4 regions of the Saccharopolyspora taberi genome follow, and region 2 is predicted to be linked to each of the others. Evidence: riboswitches for the same ligand, from Rfam matches in the RefSeq annotation. Region 2 holds a riboswitch; each other region holds the start of a gene.
The links. Region 2 has a riboswitch for cobalamin ahead of metE (5-methyltetrahydropteroyltriglutamate--homocysteine S-methyltransferase). Riboswitches for the same ligand answer to the same signal wherever they lie in the genome.

Region 1 (3,860 bases), on a different contig from region 2:
AGGGCGCCTTCGAGCTGGCGGCGACCGTGGACTACCTGTTCGGCTACGACGCGACGACGGGCGTGGTCGGCGACTGGATGTACGAGAAGCTCGCCGAGACCTACGTGCTGGACGAGGAGAACCGGAAGTTCCTCGACGAGTCCAACCCGTGGGCGCTGCACGGCATCACCGAGCGGCTGCTGGAGGCCGCGAACCGGAAGATGTGGGCGGAGCCGAACCCGGAGACGCTTCAGGCGTTGCAGGAGGTCTACCTGGAGACCGAGGGGGATCTGGAGGACCGGTGAGAGGATTGGTCCACAGACTCACCTTGCTCAGCGGCGCGGGTGGCGGTGCGAGCGGCGTAGGTGGGCCAACCGGCTGCGCCGCTTCAAAGAGCAAAACAACCCCTAATGCAAAACGCCGGCGGGGCGCAGCAGGAAGACTTTCGGCGCGATGCGGTCCAGGTCGCCGTTCTTCGCCACGACCAGGCCGGCCGCGAAGTCGACGAGCTGCACCGCCTCGGCGTTGGACAGGGCGGTCAGGTCCATGACGACCGCGTTGCCCTGGCGGAAGTAGTCCCCGACGTAGTAGACGTCGTCGTAGCTCTGCGGGTGCAGTGTCTTGACCACTGCTTCAGTTTCGCCGGGGCACGCGGGAAGTCAAGCGCTGGTCAGCGCCTCGGTTCCGGGGCGAGGTCGGCGACCGGGCCGATGACGATCACCGCGGGCGGGCTCACGTCCTCGTCCCGCACCGCTGCCGCGACGGCGTCGAGCGTGCTGCGCAGCGTGCGCTGCCCGTGCGTGGTGCCCTCCTGCACCACCGCGACCGGCGACTTCGGGTCGCGCCCGTGCTCGATGAGCACCTCGGCGAACTCACCGATCCGCTTGACCGCCATCATCAGCACCAGCGTGCCGCGCAGCCGCGCCAGCGCAGGCCAGTCGACCAGCGACTGCTCGTCGTGCGGGCCGACGTGCCCGGACACGACGACCACCTCGTGCGCCACCCCGCGGTGGGTCACCGGCACGTCCCCGGCCGCCGGGGCGGCGAAGGCGCTCGTGATGCCCGGGACGGTGGTCACCGCGACCCCGGCCTCCACGCACGCGAGCAGTTCCTCGTAACCGCGCCCGAACACGTACGGGTCGCCGCCCTTGAGCCGCACCACGAACTTGCCCGCCTTCGCGTGCTCGATCAGCAGCGAGTTGATGACGTCCTGGTTGGCCGCCCGGCCGTAGGGGATCTTCGAGGCGTCCACGACCTCCACGTGCGGGCCCAGCTCCTCCAGCAGCTCGCGCGGGGCCAGCCGGTCGGTGATCACCACGTCCGCCCTGGCCAGCAGCTGGCGACCGCGGACGGTGATCAGGTCCGGGTCGCGCGGTCCGCCGCCGACCAGCGCCACCCCGGGCGCGGGCCGCTCCACCCGCTCGTCGACCGCGCCGGTGCGCAGCGCCTCGACGAGCGCGTCGCGCACCGCTGCCGAGCGGCGGTGGTCGCCGCCGGCGAGCACGCCGAGCAGCAGCCCGCCGTGCTCGGCGACGGCCGGCGTGACCGCCGTGCCGAGCGAAGCGATGTCGGCGCGGACGCAGAACACCCGGCGGCGCTCGGCCTCGGCCGCGACCTCGGCGTTGACCTCGTTGCCGGTCGCGCAGGCCACCACGTACCACGCGCCGTCGAGGTCGCCGTCGGCGTAGGCGCGCCGGTGCCAGGTCAGCTCCCCCGCGTCGGCCATGGCCTCCACCGCCGGGGTCGCCTCCGGTGCGATGACCTCGACCCGCGCACCCGCCTTGATCAGGCGGGGAACCCGCCGCTGCGCGACGGTGCCTGCACCGACCACGACCACCCGCTTCCCGGCGAGGTCGAGTCCTGCGAAGTAGTGGTTCTCAGTCATGTCCGCAATCCGTGTTGTGCTTCGCCCGGCAGGGCCGGACCCAGAGAGTGGGAGCGGGCCACCACGTTGTGGCCCGCTGGCCTGATCAGCGCTGGTCAGGCGGGCGCAACCGCCACCAGAGCGCGGCGCCGCCCCATACTGCCATGAACGCGGCCAGCGTCAGATAGCCGAGCAGTTCGAAGTGGTCGCCCAGCGCCGCCACCGGGCCCAGCGGCGACACCCCGAGCTCGTCGAGCAACCCGGCCAGCACCACCAGCGCGACCACGGCCGCGAGCACCACGGTCAGCGCCGTGGTGGTCACGTTGACCGACAGCCTGCGCAGCGGCCGGGCCAGCGACCAGGTGTAGGCGCGGGACATCAGCATCCCGTCCACGCTGTCCACTGTGCACATCCCGGCGGCGAACAGCAGCGGCAGGCTCAGCACCGCGACCGCGGACAGCTGCTGGTTCGGCGCGACCATCGCCAGCACCGTGATCTCGGTCGCGGTCTGCATGCCGAGCCCGAACAGCAGTCCGATGACGAACAGGTGCCACGACCGGCCGACCAGCGCCCGCATCCGGCCTCGCAGCAGCCGGGCCATCAACCCGCGCCGCCCCAGCACCAGCTCGATCTCCTCCTCGCCGACCCCGCCGCCGCGGGCCCGCCGAAGCAGCCGCACGGCGTCGCGCAGGACCAGCGCGTTCAGCACGGCGAGGGCGCCGAGCACGAGCACGACCACCACGTCGACGACGAGCGAGGTCTGCAGCCCGGCCTGCTCAGCCCACGACTGCGCGGCCGGTCCGGCGACGAACGCCACCGCGAACGCCAGGAACATCACCACGCTGGCGTGCCCGAGCGCGAACCACATGCCGGTCGACACCGGCCGCCTGCCGCGCTGCATGAGCAGCCGGGTCGCGTCGTCGATCACCGCGACGTGGTCGGCGTCGAAGCCGTGCCGCAGGCCGAGCAGGTAGGCGGTGGTCCCGGCGGCGGCCAGCCCGCCAGCGGCGGTGAACGCCTCCTGGTGGAGCAGGTAGGCGCTCCAGCCGATCAGGTGCAGCGCGCCGACCCCCGCCAGCACCCACGCCGCCTTCCGGCGTTCGACAGTTCCCCACGCGTGGCGGGGATTTGGTGCGTGATCGTTTTCCGGTCCGTGATCGGTTTCGGCTGGGTGCGGGGTTTCCGGTGCGCGATCGGTTTTCGGCCTGTGACCGGTTCCAGGCCCGTGACCGGCATCCGGTCCATGATCGGTTTCGGCTGGATGCGGGGCTCCCGCTCCGTGACCGGTCCCCGGCCCATGATCGGTTTCAGCTGCGTGCGGGGTTTCCCGCACCTGATCGGTTTCCCGTGCGCGATCGTTCGCAGGCATGGATCTCCTGGGTTCTCCGCCCTGGGGCTCCTACCGCGCGCCGCGGGCGCGGCGCGGGGCCGGCGACGAGTCTCCTGACTCCCGGATCACGGCGGGTCTCCCGAGCCTTCCAGCCCTCGCGGGCCGTGGCGGTGCACTTCGGGACCGCTCCCCGGTCACAGTGGCGGGACCGTCCCGGATTCGCACCGGGTTCCTCCGCCGCAGGCCGTCGTATCCTGACCTGCCCGGCGACCCGGGTCAATCGACCGCGACCGTTCTGTGATCGGCATCGCCGACCGCCGCGAGCACGCCCATCCTGGTCCCAGCAGCCCTTTCGCTGGGCCGCTGACCAGCGCATGCTGGTCATGCGCGCGGACCGAGGAGGCGACCATGAACGAGACTCGGACGATCAACTTGAACCTGCAGGTGGTCGAGGCCGGCGCGAAGACGACCTGCGACGTCGGGATGACCACCGGCGACGGCCAGGCGCTGCACGGGCACGGCACCGCCCGCCGCCACCCGGACGACCCGGACGTCCCGCAGATCGGGGACGAGATCGCGGTGGCCAGGGCGCTGTTCGAGCTGGCCCACAAGCTGCTTGATACGGCCGCACACGACATAGGCGAGCGCATGCACCGCAAGGTTCATCTGCCCGCGTGAGGTTCGTTC
Region 2 (3,860 bases):
GCGCGGACTGCACGACGAAGCAGCGGTGCGCGGCGCGGGTGAAGCTTCCGGTCTCGGCGACCGCGACGGCGTAGGTGATCTGGCGGAGTTCCACGAAGGCCATCGTGTTTCGCGATGACTCGCATGACAAGCATCTGTTGGACTCATGTACCCAGAGCCGAAACCATGAACAACAACAGCCCGCGAACACGCCTCGGAAGGAAAACGTGGCTTCCTCTCAACCGGTAGCGCCGAAGAGTGCGGCCGATCATCGCGCCGACGGCCCGGGACGCGGCACGTTCCTGCTGATGTCGGTGGCCGTCGGGCTGTGCGTGGCGAGCAACTACTACGCGCAGCCCCTGCTCGACACCATCGCCCGCGAGCTGCACCTGTCGTCCGGGTCGGCCTCGCTGGTGGTCACCGGCGCGCAGGTCGGCTACGCCCTCGGCCTGGTCCTCGTCCTGCCGCTGGGCGACCTGGTCGAACGACGCCGCCTGGTGTGCGGGCTGACCCTGGCCACCGCGTTCTCCCTGGCCCTGACCGCGAGCGCGCCCGACGCCGGGCTGCTGCTGGCGGGCACCGCGATCACCGGCCTGCTGTCGGTCACCGCGCAGGTCCTGCTGCCGTTCGCCGCGGACCTGGCCGCTCCCCACCGGCGCGGCCAGGTCGTGGGGACGGTGATGAGCGGCCTGGTGATGGGCATGCTGCTCGCCCGCACCGCCTCCGGAGCGATCGCCACGATCGGCGGCTGGCGCACTGTGTACTGGGCCGCCGCAGTGGTCATGATCGCCCTGACCGTCGCGATGCACCGGGCGCTCCCCCAGTACCGCGGAAACGCCGGACTGCCTTATGGACGGCTGCTCGCCTCCACCGCCCGACTGCTGGCCGACGAACCCGTGCTGCGGGCGCGCGCGGCGATCGGCCTGTTGGCCTTCGCCTGCTTCAGCGTTCTGTGGACATCCCTGGCTTTCCTGCTGTCCGGTCCGGGTTACGGCTTGTCGGACGCCGAGATCGGAACGTTCGGACTGGTCGGTGTGGCGGGCGCGATCGCCGCCCAGCTGGCCGGTCGCCTGGCCGACCGCGGACGGACGAAGCTGACCACGGTCGTCAGCGGGCTGGTCCTGCTCGGCTCCTGGGGTCTGCTGGCGCTCGGCGAACACAGCCTGGCCGCGTTGCTCGGCGGAATCGTGCTCCTCGACCTCGCACATCAAGGCGTGCACATCACCAACCAGTCGCTGATCTACGCGCTGCGACCGAACGCGCGCGGCCGCATCACCTCCGCGTACATGACGTGCTACTTCGCCGGTGGTGCGATCGGTTCGGCTCTGACCGGCGTGGTGCACTCGAACTTCGGGTGGAGCGGAGTGTGCGTGCTGGGCGCCGTGCTGTCCGTCCTGCTGGTCCTGGTGTGGGTGGACAGCGTCATCACGGCCCGGACCCGGCTGTGGGAACTGTGGGCCGTCGCCCGCGCCGCCACCACCGCCGCGGGCCTGCTCGGGCTCATCGCCTTCGTGCTGCGCCTGACCATGTGAGCCGCCGGTGTCCGGCATCACAATTCCGCCATGCAGAGATGCGTATACCGACTTCAGAGCGGATGTCCCGCTCGGGCCCGCACAGGCGGCGGGAGCGGGACGCCCTTGCCAAGCCACCCCGGATCACTAGCCTTGGTGGTGCTGGTGGTTCGTCCGCCCCTGGTCTTCGGCCGGGAGCGGGCGAGGCAAGAGGGAACCCGGTGGGAATCCGGGACTGCCCCGCAGCGGTGAGCGGGAACGACCGCCGTCACCGGTCAGCACGACCGGGACAAGCACTGGGCCGCACGGCCCGGGAAGCGACGGCCAGTAGGAACGTCCGGCCAGGCCGGGAGGCGCCCGCGAGTCCGAAGACCTGCCATCGGTGCGCGCACAACCCGTGCGCGCTGTTCCGAGGTCTCGAGGGAGGACCTTGCGGATGCATCGGCCGGAGCCGTCCCGACGGGCCGCCCGCCGCCGACCCGCGCGCCTCCGCCGCGACCTCGGAGCCACCGCTGTCGAGCTCGCGAGGAGAGGGTTTTGACCACCAAGATCGGATCGACCGTACTCGGCTACCCCCGGATCGGACCGAACCGGGAACTCAAGCGCGCGCTGGAAAGCTACTGGGCCTCCCGCAGCAGCGAGACCGAGCTGCGCGACGTGGCCCGTCAGCTCCGCGTGGACACCTGGCGCTCGCTGAAGGACGCGGGCCTGGACTCGGTGCCCGGCAACACGTTCTCCTACTACGACCAGGTGCTCGACACCGCGGTCACCTTCGGAGCCGTGCCCGCCCGCTACACCGAGCTGGGGCTGAACCCGCTCGACACCTACTTCGCGATGGCCCGCGGTGTGGAGTCCACCCCGCCGCTGGAGATGACGAAGTGGTTCGACACCAACTACCACTACCTGGTTCCGGAAATCGGCCCGGACACCCGGTTCGCGCTGAGCGACCGGACGCCGGTCGAGCAGTACCTGGAGGCCGCGGAGCTGGGCGTCACCACGCGCCCGGTGCTGGTCGGTCCGCTGACGTTCCTGCTGCTGTCCAAGTCCGCCGAAGGCGCTCCCGGCTCGTTCCGGCCGCTGGACAAGCTCGACGAGCTCCTGGCCGCCTACGCCGAACTGCTCGGCGAGCTCAAGCGCGCCGGGGCGGAGTGGGTGCAGCTCGACGAGCCCGCGTTCGCCGCCGACCGCACGCAAGCCGAGCTGGACGCGCTGCGCGCCGCCTACCGCAAGCTGGGTGACCTCCAGGAGCGGCCGAACCTGCTGGTGACCGGCTACTTCGGCGATCTCGGCGACGCGCTGGAGGTGCTTGCCTCCGCGCCGGTCGAGGCGCTCGGCGTCGACCTCGTCGCCGGAACCTCCACAGTGGACAAGTTGTCCACGCTGTCCGGCCTGCGGGACAAGACGCTGGTCGCCGGGCTCGTCGACGGGCGCAACATCTGGCGCACCAATCTGGACCGGGCGCTGACCACCGGCGCGACCCTGCTGGGCCTGGCCGGCGAGCTCGCGGTCAGCACGTCCTGCTCGCTGCTGCACGTGCCCTACGACGTCGAGGCGGAGGCGCAGATCGACCCGCAGGTGAAGTCCTGGCTGGCCTTCGCGGCGCAGAAGGTGCGCGAGGTGGTCGTGCTGGGCCGCGCGCTGCGCGAGGGTCGCGACGCCGTCGCCGACGACCTCGCCGAGGCAGCAGCCGCGGTCGCCGACCGGGCCGGTGCGGAGCGCATCCGCAACAACCGGGTCCGGGCCCGGCTCCAGTCCCTGCGGCCCGAGCACTCGCGCCGCAACGACTACGCGCTTCGCCAGCAGGCGCAGGAGAAGTCGCTGCGGCTTCCGCCGCTGCCGACGACGACGATCGGTTCCTTCCCACAGACGACCGATGTCCGCAAGGCCCGCGCGGAACTGCGCAACGGCACCATCGACGACGCGGCCTACAAGCAGCGCATGCGCGACGAGATCCAGCGCGTCATCAAACTGCAGGAGGACCTCGGCCTGGACGTGCTGGTGCACGGCGAGCCCGAGCGCAACGACATGGTCCAGTACTTCTCGGAGCTGCTGGAGGGATTCGTCAGCACCCACAAGGGCTGGGTGCAGTCCTACGGTTCACGCTGCGTGCGCCCGCCGATCCTGTTCGGCGACGTCTCCCGCCCGAAGCCGATGACCGTCGAATGGGCCACCTACGCCCAGAAGCTGACCGAGAAGCCGGTCAAGGGCATGCTCACCGGCCCGGTGACGATCCTGGCGTGGTCGTTCGTCCGCGACGACCAGCCGCTGGCCGACACCGCCAAGCAGGTGGCCCTGGCCATCCGCGACGAGGTGCACGACCTGGAGGCTGCGGGCATCCGCGTGGTCCAGGTCGACGAGCCCGCCCTGCGC
Region 3 (3,860 bases), on a different contig from region 2:
GGCCTGGCTGACCGCCGTGTTCTGGGTGCTGGCCTACGTGGGCTTCTGCGCGCCGTTCGCGTTCGCGCTGCTGACCGGGATCGCGTCGCCGCCGGTGATCCTGGCGGTGACCGCGGCGCTCGCGCTGCTCACCTGCGCCCTGGTCGCGGGCCGGTCAGCTCGCGACCAGGCCGACGGAGATCGTCAGGAACGCCGCCGCGCTGATCATGTCCAGCGACTTGGCGAACCTCGGGTGCCGCAGCCGGTCGGCGATGCGCGCGGCGGCGAGCACGATGGTCAGCTCCCACCCGGCGGCCAGCACCAGGAAGACGACCGCGAGCCCGATCAGCTGCACGGCGGGGTCGGCCGCTGACCCCACGAACTGCGGCAGGAAGGCCAGGCTGAACAGCAGCATCTTCGGGTTGGTGATGTTGCTCAGGAAGCCCCGGACGAAGGGGTTGGCGGTATCGGCGGGCCCGGTCGCGGCCAGCCCGCCCGCCGCGGACTCCTTCCTGGTCAGCCACAGCCCGCGCAGGATCGTCGCGGCGAGGTAGACCAGGTACGCCGCGCCGATCCACTTCAGCACCGACAGCACCGCGGGCTGCCGGGTGATCAGCGCGCCGAGGCCGGAGATCACGGCCGCGACCTGGACGATGCTCGCGCTGTGGATCCCGGCGAGCGTGAGCAGCCCCGGGCGCACCCCCGAGCGCAGGGAGGTGCGCAGCAGGAGGAACGCGTCGACGCCGGGCGTGAGGATCACGATCGCGCTGGCGAGCAGGAAGGCGGGCATCGGGGTCAGGTCCATGAGCGTGCGGTCCTTCCTGCTCGGGGCGTGCGGCGTCGACCGGCGCGGCACGGCCGGGTGTCACTTGATCGGGCGTATCTCGGCAGGCGCTGGGCGCAGGCCAGCGGTCCCGAGGCCGTGGGGCGTCGGGACCGAATGGTTCCGGGGCGGATGAGCGACGGTGCGACTCAGCGGTGAGCCGCAAATTTTCCCGCCGCAATCCATCTTAACGAAATATTTTCCCGCTCGCCTGTGAGTTGTGCCTCCTGATGTTCCGGTGATCAGGTCGCTACGGTGTGCCGTTGGCATGGCCCGGGAGATGTGGAGGCTGGACGTGGAGCACGGAATGCAGCGGGCGCTTCTGGTGGCGGGCGCGGTGACCGCGCTGGCAGGCGCGCACCCGGTGGCCGCGGCGGACGCGCCCGAGCCGCGCGTGCTCGGCGGATCGGCCACGACCCCGGCCGACGCCCCGTGGATCGTGGCGCTGACCGACGACGCGGGCAACCAGTTCTGCGGCGGAGCGCTGATCAGCCCGGTCAAGGTGGTCACCGCCGCGCACTGCGCGGTCGACCCGATCACCGGGGCGCGGCGGTCGCCGCGGGAGCTGCGCGCGGTCACCGGCCGGGTGGATCTGAGGACCCAGGAGGGCACGGTCAGCGAGGTCGAGCGGGCGTGGGTGCACCCGCAGTACCGCGGCTTCGCGCGCGGCCACGACGTCGCGGTGCTCACGCTGCGCGCGCCCGTGCAGCAGCAGCCGGTCGAGCTGGTCGCGCCGGACGACGCCGCGCGGTACCAGCCGGGAACGGTCGGCCGGGTCTACGGCTGGGGCCAGACCGCGGAGTCCGGGGAGCGGTCGCAGGTGCTCCAGTCGGTCGAGGTCCCGGTGAACACCGACGAGGACTGCGGGCGCGCCTACGGCGACTTCGACGCGAAGTCGATGTTCTGCGCCGGAGCCCCCGAGGGCGGCCGGGACGCCTGCACCGGCGACTCCGGCGGGCCGTTCGTGGTCGACGGCAGGCTGACCGGGGTGGTGTCGTTCGGCACCGGCTGCGGGCGGCCGGACGCGCCCGGGGTCTACACCCGGCTGTCCGGGTTCGCCGGGGAGATCGCCGGGGCCTGACCGACGTGGCGTCGGCAACTCCGGGCCTGCGGGAATTCCGTGGTCACCACCGGTGTGTGATATCCAGGTAAGGGTGACCCTCCAACCTCTCGCGACCTCCGTGCACCGCGCCTACACCGCGGATCTCGACGCCGAAGACTTCTACCGGATGCTGCGGTTGCGGGTCGACGTGTTCGTGGTCGAGCAGGCGTGCGCCTACCCCGAACTCGACGGTCGTGATCTGGAGGATTCCACCAGGCACTTCTGGATCGACTCCGCCGACGGTTACGTGCTCGGCTACCTGCGGCTGCTGGAGGATCCGGACGGCACCCTGCGGATCGGCCGGGTCTGCACCGCCCGGGCCGCCCGCGGCCTCGGGCTCGCGCGCAAGCTGATGCGCGCCGCGGTGGCCGAGATCGGCCGCGCGCCTTCGGTGCTCTCCGCGCAGACCTACGCGCTGGACTTCTACCGCTCCTTCGGATTCGCCGAGACCGGCGAGGAGTACCTGGAGGACGGCATCCCGCACGTCGACATGCGCCGCGATCCCGCCGCCGCCAAGTAGTGTCCCTCGTTACTGCGCGCCGCCACCCGTGATCGTCGTCTGCGACGATGCACGGTGGTCCACAAGCAAGAGGTGCGTCAGGAAGCCGGTGCGAGTCCGGCACGGTCGGCGCCACTGTGACCGGGGAGCGGACCTCCCCCGCGAGCCACCGGGGTGACCTGGGAAGGCCGGAGGGACCGCGGCGAGCCGGGAGTCAGGACACTGCCGCCTCTTGTTCCCACCACCCGGGGCGTCCGAGACCCGAGGAAGGAACTGCTGGCATGACAGCTGCGCGCTATCCGTTCTCCGCCGTGGTCGGCCACGATGACCTGCGGCTGGCGCTGCTGCTCAACGCGGTGCACCCGCGCATCGGCGGGGTGCTGGTGCGGGGCGAGAAGGGCACCGCGAAATCGACGATCGTGCGCGCGCTGGCGGCGTTGCTGCCCGAGCTGGAGGTCGTGCCGGACTGCCGGTTCGGCTGCGCCCCGCTCGATGCCGACCCGCGGTGCCCCGACGGTCCGCATGACGGCGAGCGCCCGCTGCTGCGGCCCGCGCAGCTCGTCGAGCTGCCGGTGGGCGCGACCGAGGACCGCCTGGTCGGGTCGCTGGACCTGGAGCGGGCGCTGGCCGACGGGGTCCGCGCCTACCAGCCCGGCCTGCTCGCGGCGGCGCACCGCGGGGTGCTCTACGTCGACGAGGTGAACCTGCTGCACGACCACCTGGTCGACCTGCTGCTGGACGCCTCGGCGATGGGGCGCGCGCACGTCGAGCGCGAGGGCGTCTCGGTGTCGCACGCGGCGTCGTTCCTGCTGGTGGGAACCATGAACCCGGAGGAGGGCGAGCTGCGCCCGCAGCTGCTCGACCGGTTCGGCCTCACCGTGCACGTCGCGGCATCGCGCGACGTCGACACCCGGACCGAGGTCGTCCGGCGCAGGCTCGCGTTCGAGGCGGACCCCGCCGGTTTCGCGCGGAAGTGGGAAGCCGAGGACGCCGCGCTCGCCGAGCGGATCGTCGCTGCCCGCGAGCGGGTGGAGGCGGTCGCGCTGCCCGACTCCGAGCTGCGCCGGATCTCCGCGCTGTGCGCCGCGTTCGAGGTCGACGGCATGCGCGCGGACCTCGTGGTGGCCCGGACCGCGGTCGCGCACGCCGCGTGGCGCGGCGCCGACGAAGTTGCCGAGGCCGACGTGGAGGCGGCGGCGCGGCTGGCGCTGCCGCACCGGCGGCGCCGTGACCCGTTCGACGAGCCGGGCGTGGAGGAGGAGCAGCTCCAGCAGGCGTTGTCGGAGGCGGCGGAGCACGCCGACGGCGGTGACGAGGAGCCGGACGGCGGCGGCGAGGCCGGCGAGGAGCCGGACGGCGATGAGGGGCCCGGCGGAGCCGGGAGGGGGCCGGACGACGACGGGCCGGACGGCCCGGAGGACGGACCCGGCGGCGGCGCGGGGGCTCCGGAGGAGTCC
Region 4 (3,860 bases), on a different contig from region 2:
CGGCGAAGCTGAATCCGGTGGCGGTCCGGGGTTTCGCACTGCGACCATCGCGCCATGACCGGCTTCGGACCCGCCATCGACACCCGGCCGCTGTACCCGCGCGAGCGGGGGCTGCTGCTCGACCTGCTCTCGGCACTGCCCTCGGCAGACTGGGACTGCCCCACCGTCTGTCCAGGGTGGACGGTGCACGACATCGTCGGGCACGTTCTCAACGACTACCTGCGGCGCCTCTCCGGCAGCAGGGACGGCCACCGGGGCGCCGTCTTCGCCGACGACGAGACGCTGCCCGCGTACCTGGCGCGCACCAACGAGGAATTCGTCCGCGCCGCCCGGCAGTGCAGTCCGGCGGTCATGACCGGGCTGCTGGCGCACCTGGGCCCGCAGCTGGACGAGCTGTGGGCGGCCCGCGACCTCGACGCCCCGGCGGATCTCGACGTGTCGTGGGCGGCCGACGACCGCCCCAGTCCGGCCTGGCTCGACATCGCCCGCGACTACACCGAGTTCTGGGTCCACCAGCAGCAGATCCGCGACGCGGTCGAACGCCCCGGCGCCGAGGATCCCGAGCTGATGGCTCCCGTCATCGACACGTTCATGCGGGCTCTGCCGCACTCGCTCCGCGACCAGGACCGGCCGATCGGGACCGCCGTGGGCTTCACCGTCACCGGTCCGTCCGGTGGTGACTGGCTCGCGGTCAGCACTCCGAGCGGATGGCGGCTGGGCTCCGGCGCCGACCTGGCCGCGCGGGTGACGATGGACCAGGACGCGTTCTGGCGGCTGGCCACCCGCGGCATCCCGGTCGAGGCCGCCCGGGAGCGGTCGAGCGCCGAGGGCGACCGAGAGCTGGTCGCAGCCGCGACCTCGCTGCTGGCCATCGTGCGCTGACCGCGGAAGTGATCTTCGACGGGGTTGCTTGACAGCCCGACGCGCGGACTGCGAATGTCACCGCACAAGTTCATGCGACGGCGCCCAGGAAGCCGGTGCGAATCCGGCACGGTCCCGCCACTGTGAATGGGGAGCCGCCCGCGCACGATTGCCACTGCCGGTGAAACGGTGGGAAGGCGCGCGGACGGCGAAGATCCATGAGTCAGGAGACTGACGTCGTCGTGCCGATTCGCACGGGGTCGCGGAGCCCCGGAGGAGGTACTTCGACGTGCCGCACCACGTCGCGCGCAGCGCTGCCGTCCCATGCCACCGGACCGGTCCGTCCCGTCCGGCGCACTTCTCCACACCGGAACCGCAGAACTGATCCACCCACCTCGCGGTGGAACCCGGTCCTGCTCGAAAAAGCCGATTCCGTGGAGAATCCCGTTGCTTCCCACTACAGCCCCACCCCGTCCTGCGCCGCATTCGGCCCTGACCGCGGTGGCCGACCGAGTGCGCGCGGCCGATCCGGACCGCCCCGCCGAGGCGCGCCTGGACCACGTCCGGACCTCGGTCGCCTTCATGACCGTCCAAAGTGCACACCACGTCGGCCGGAGCTCCGGCTACGCGAACTCCGTGCTCAGCCTCCGGATCGGCGGCGCGATCGGTTCCTGCGCCGTGGAACCGGGCGAGCTCGATCCCGGCGCGGTGCGCGATCTGGTGGGCAGGAACGTCGCCGAGCTGCTTGAGCACCCCGAGCCCGCGGTGCGGGTCGCGGTCCTCGACGCCTATCTCGCATTCCTGCTCCCGCACACCGAACACCCCGGCAGCAGGACGGTTCGCGTCCCTGGCGGGACGTCGCTGGCCAAGTCCACTGCTCGCGCGCGGGAGGTCGCGAAGCTCGTGCCGCTTGCCGAGGGCGACACCGTCGCCGTGATCGGCGTGGTGAACTCGCTGCTGGCCGCCCTGCGCGAGCGCGGCGCACGGTGCGTTCCGTGCGATCTCAAGGGCGGTCGCACCGAGTGGGACGAGCCGATCGTGCCGGACCACCGGCAGGCGATGACCGGGGCGCAGGCGGTGCTGGCGTCCGGAATGGTGCTGGGCAACGGGACCTTCGACGAGATCTCCGCGTTCTGCCGCGAGCAGCGGCTGCCGCTGGTGCTGTTCGCGCAAACCGGCAGCGCGGTACTGCGCGAACTGCTCGGCGCGGACGTGCACGCCCTGTCGGCCGAGCCGTACCCGTTTTTCTGGCTGACCGGTGACAGCACCGACATCCACCTCTACGCGGCGGAAACCGGTGAGCGCCCGTGACCGCCGTCAGCACCTCCTGGACCGCGGGCGGCCCCAGGTGCCGTTCCGTGCTGGAACTCGTCGGCAACACCCCGGTCCTGCGGATCGACGCCCCGCTCCCCCGGCCGCACCCGGGTTTCTGGGCGAAGCTCGAAGGTTTCGCCCCCGGCGGGATGAAAGCCAGGGCGGCGCTGTCGCTGATCCGGGGAGCGCGCAGGCGTGGCGAACTGCTGCCCGGGGCGACGGTCGTGGAATCCAGCAGCGGCACGCTCGGCATCGGCCTGGCCTGCGTCGGGTCCGCACTGGGCCACCCGGTGGTGGTCGTGGCCGACAGCGAGCTCGACGGGATGACGCACGCCCTGCTGCGGGCGCACGGCGCCGAGGTCGAGATCGTGCGGCAGCCCCACCCCACCGGCGGATGGCAGCGCGCCCGGCGTGACCGCGTGGCGCGGGTGCTGTCGCGGCGGCCGGGCGCCTACTGGCCGGACCAGTACAACAACCCCGACAACCCGGCCGGGTACGCCGCGCTCGGCAAGGAGCTCATCGGCCAGTTCGAGCGGCTGGACGTCCTGGTGTGCAGCGTCGGAACCGGCGGGCACAGCGCGGGAATCGCGTCGGTGGTCCGCGAGCGCTGGCCGCACATCAGGATCGTCGGCGTGGACTCGGTCGGCTCGACGGTGTTCGGCCGGACCGCCGCGCCGCGGCTGATGCGCGGGCTCGGCAGCAGCATCCACCCGCGCAACGTCGCCTACGAGATCTTCGACGAGGTGCACTGGGTCGGCCCGGCCGAAGCCGCCGACGCCTGCCGCAGGCTCGCCGCGGGTTCGTTCGTCACCGGCGGCTGGAGCACCGGCGCGGTCGCGCTGGTGGCCGCGTGGTGCGCGCGGGAACTGGGGTCGGACCTGGTGTGCGGGGTGTTCCCGGACGGCCCGCACCGGTACTGGCAGACCATCTTCGACGACGCCTATCACCTCGACCACGGCCTGGTCCCCCGGGCGAGTTCACCATCCGAAGTGGACTCCGGCTGGACCAGGACGCGCGAGGTGGCCGACCCGTGCGGCGGAGCCGGTTGCGAGACCTGCGGGGACCGGACGTGAGGGCCGCGGACTTCCGGCAGCTCTCGCCCGCGTCGCGGCTGCTGGTGATCAACCAGTTCGGCATCAACGTCGGCTTCTACATGCTGCTGCCGTTCCTGGCCACTTACATGAGCGGCCAGCTCGGCCACGGCGCCGCGGTGATCGGCCTGGTGCTCGGGGTGCGGAACCTGAGTCAGCAGGGGATGTTCCTGCTCGGCGGCACCGCGGCGGACCGGCTCGGCTGCCGGCCGATGATCATCACCGGCTGCGCGCTGCGGGTGGTTTCCTTCGGGCTGTTCGGCGTGTTCACCGCGCTGCCCGGGCTGTTCACCGCCGCCGTGCTCACGGGTCTGGCCGGTGCCCTGTTCAACCCGGCGGTGCGCACCTACATCATGCACGAGGCCGGGGAGCGGCGGGCCGAGACGTTCGCGGTGTTCAACGTCTTCGCGCACGCGGGCACGCTCGTCGGCCCGCTGCTCGGCGCGGCCCTGCTCGCGGTCGACTTCCGGGTGACCGCGCTGGTGGCGTGCATCGCCTTCGCCGTGCTGACGGTCGCGCAGATCGTCGTCCTGCCCCGCCAGGACCGCGCTCCGCAGCGCGGCAGCGTCCTGGGCAGCTGGCGCGAGGTGGTCA

Region 1: another riboswitch for cobalamin. It lies ahead of ABD691_RS32855 (HoxN/HupN/NixA family nickel/cobalt transporter); the one in region 2 lies ahead of metE (5-methyltetrahydropteroyltriglutamate--homocysteine S-methyltransferase).
Region 3: another riboswitch for cobalamin. It lies ahead of ABD691_RS06270 (magnesium chelatase ATPase subunit I); the one in region 2 lies ahead of metE (5-methyltetrahydropteroyltriglutamate--homocysteine S-methyltransferase).
Region 4: another riboswitch for cobalamin. It lies ahead of ABD691_RS17470 (Rossmann-like domain-containing protein); the one in region 2 lies ahead of metE (5-methyltetrahydropteroyltriglutamate--homocysteine S-methyltransferase).

What each region holds. Positions count from the first base shown of each region.
Region 1 covers NZ_BAAAUX010000044.1:11,936-15,795, forward strand. Annotated here, with positions in the region: gene cobN (cobaltochelatase subunit CobN) at 1-284, shown strand, start outside; gene ABD691_RS32845 (cell division protein SepF) at 387-608, opposite strand; gene cobA (uroporphyrinogen-III C-methyltransferase) at 650-1,864, opposite strand; gene ABD691_RS32855 (HoxN/HupN/NixA family nickel/cobalt transporter) at 1,950-2,924, opposite strand; cobalamin riboswitch at 3,280-3,408, opposite strand; gene ABD691_RS32860 (DUF1876 domain-containing protein) at 3,582-3,851, shown strand.
Region 2 covers NZ_BAAAUX010000019.1:22,257-26,116, forward strand. Annotated here, with positions in the region: gene ABD691_RS21880 (LysR family transcriptional regulator) at 1-94, opposite strand, end outside; gene ABD691_RS21885 (MFS transporter) at 207-1,511, shown strand; cobalamin riboswitch at 1,640-1,885, shown strand; gene metE (5-methyltetrahydropteroyltriglutamate--homocysteine S-methyltransferase) at 2,028-3,860, shown strand, end outside.
Region 3 covers NZ_BAAAUX010000005.1:344,829-348,688, forward strand. Annotated here, with positions in the region: partial or broken gene ABD691_RS06250 (MFS transporter) at 1-34, shown strand, start outside; gene ABD691_RS06255 (LysE family translocator) at 155-784, opposite strand; gene ABD691_RS06260 (S1 family peptidase) at 1,110-1,883, shown strand; gene ABD691_RS06265 (GNAT family N-acetyltransferase) at 1,957-2,424, shown strand; cobalamin riboswitch at 2,463-2,647, shown strand; partial or broken gene ABD691_RS06270 (magnesium chelatase ATPase subunit I) at 2,685-3,860, shown strand, end outside.
Region 4 covers NZ_BAAAUX010000014.1:690,477-694,336, forward strand. Annotated here, with positions in the region: gene ABD691_RS17460 (class I adenylate-forming enzyme family protein) at 1-12, shown strand, start outside; gene ABD691_RS17465 (maleylpyruvate isomerase family mycothiol-dependent enzyme) at 55-882, shown strand; cobalamin riboswitch at 946-1,115, shown strand; gene ABD691_RS17470 (Rossmann-like domain-containing protein) at 1,363-2,172, shown strand; gene ABD691_RS17475 (PLP-dependent cysteine synthase family protein) at 2,169-3,248, shown strand; gene ABD691_RS17480 (MFS transporter) at 3,245-3,860, shown strand, end outside.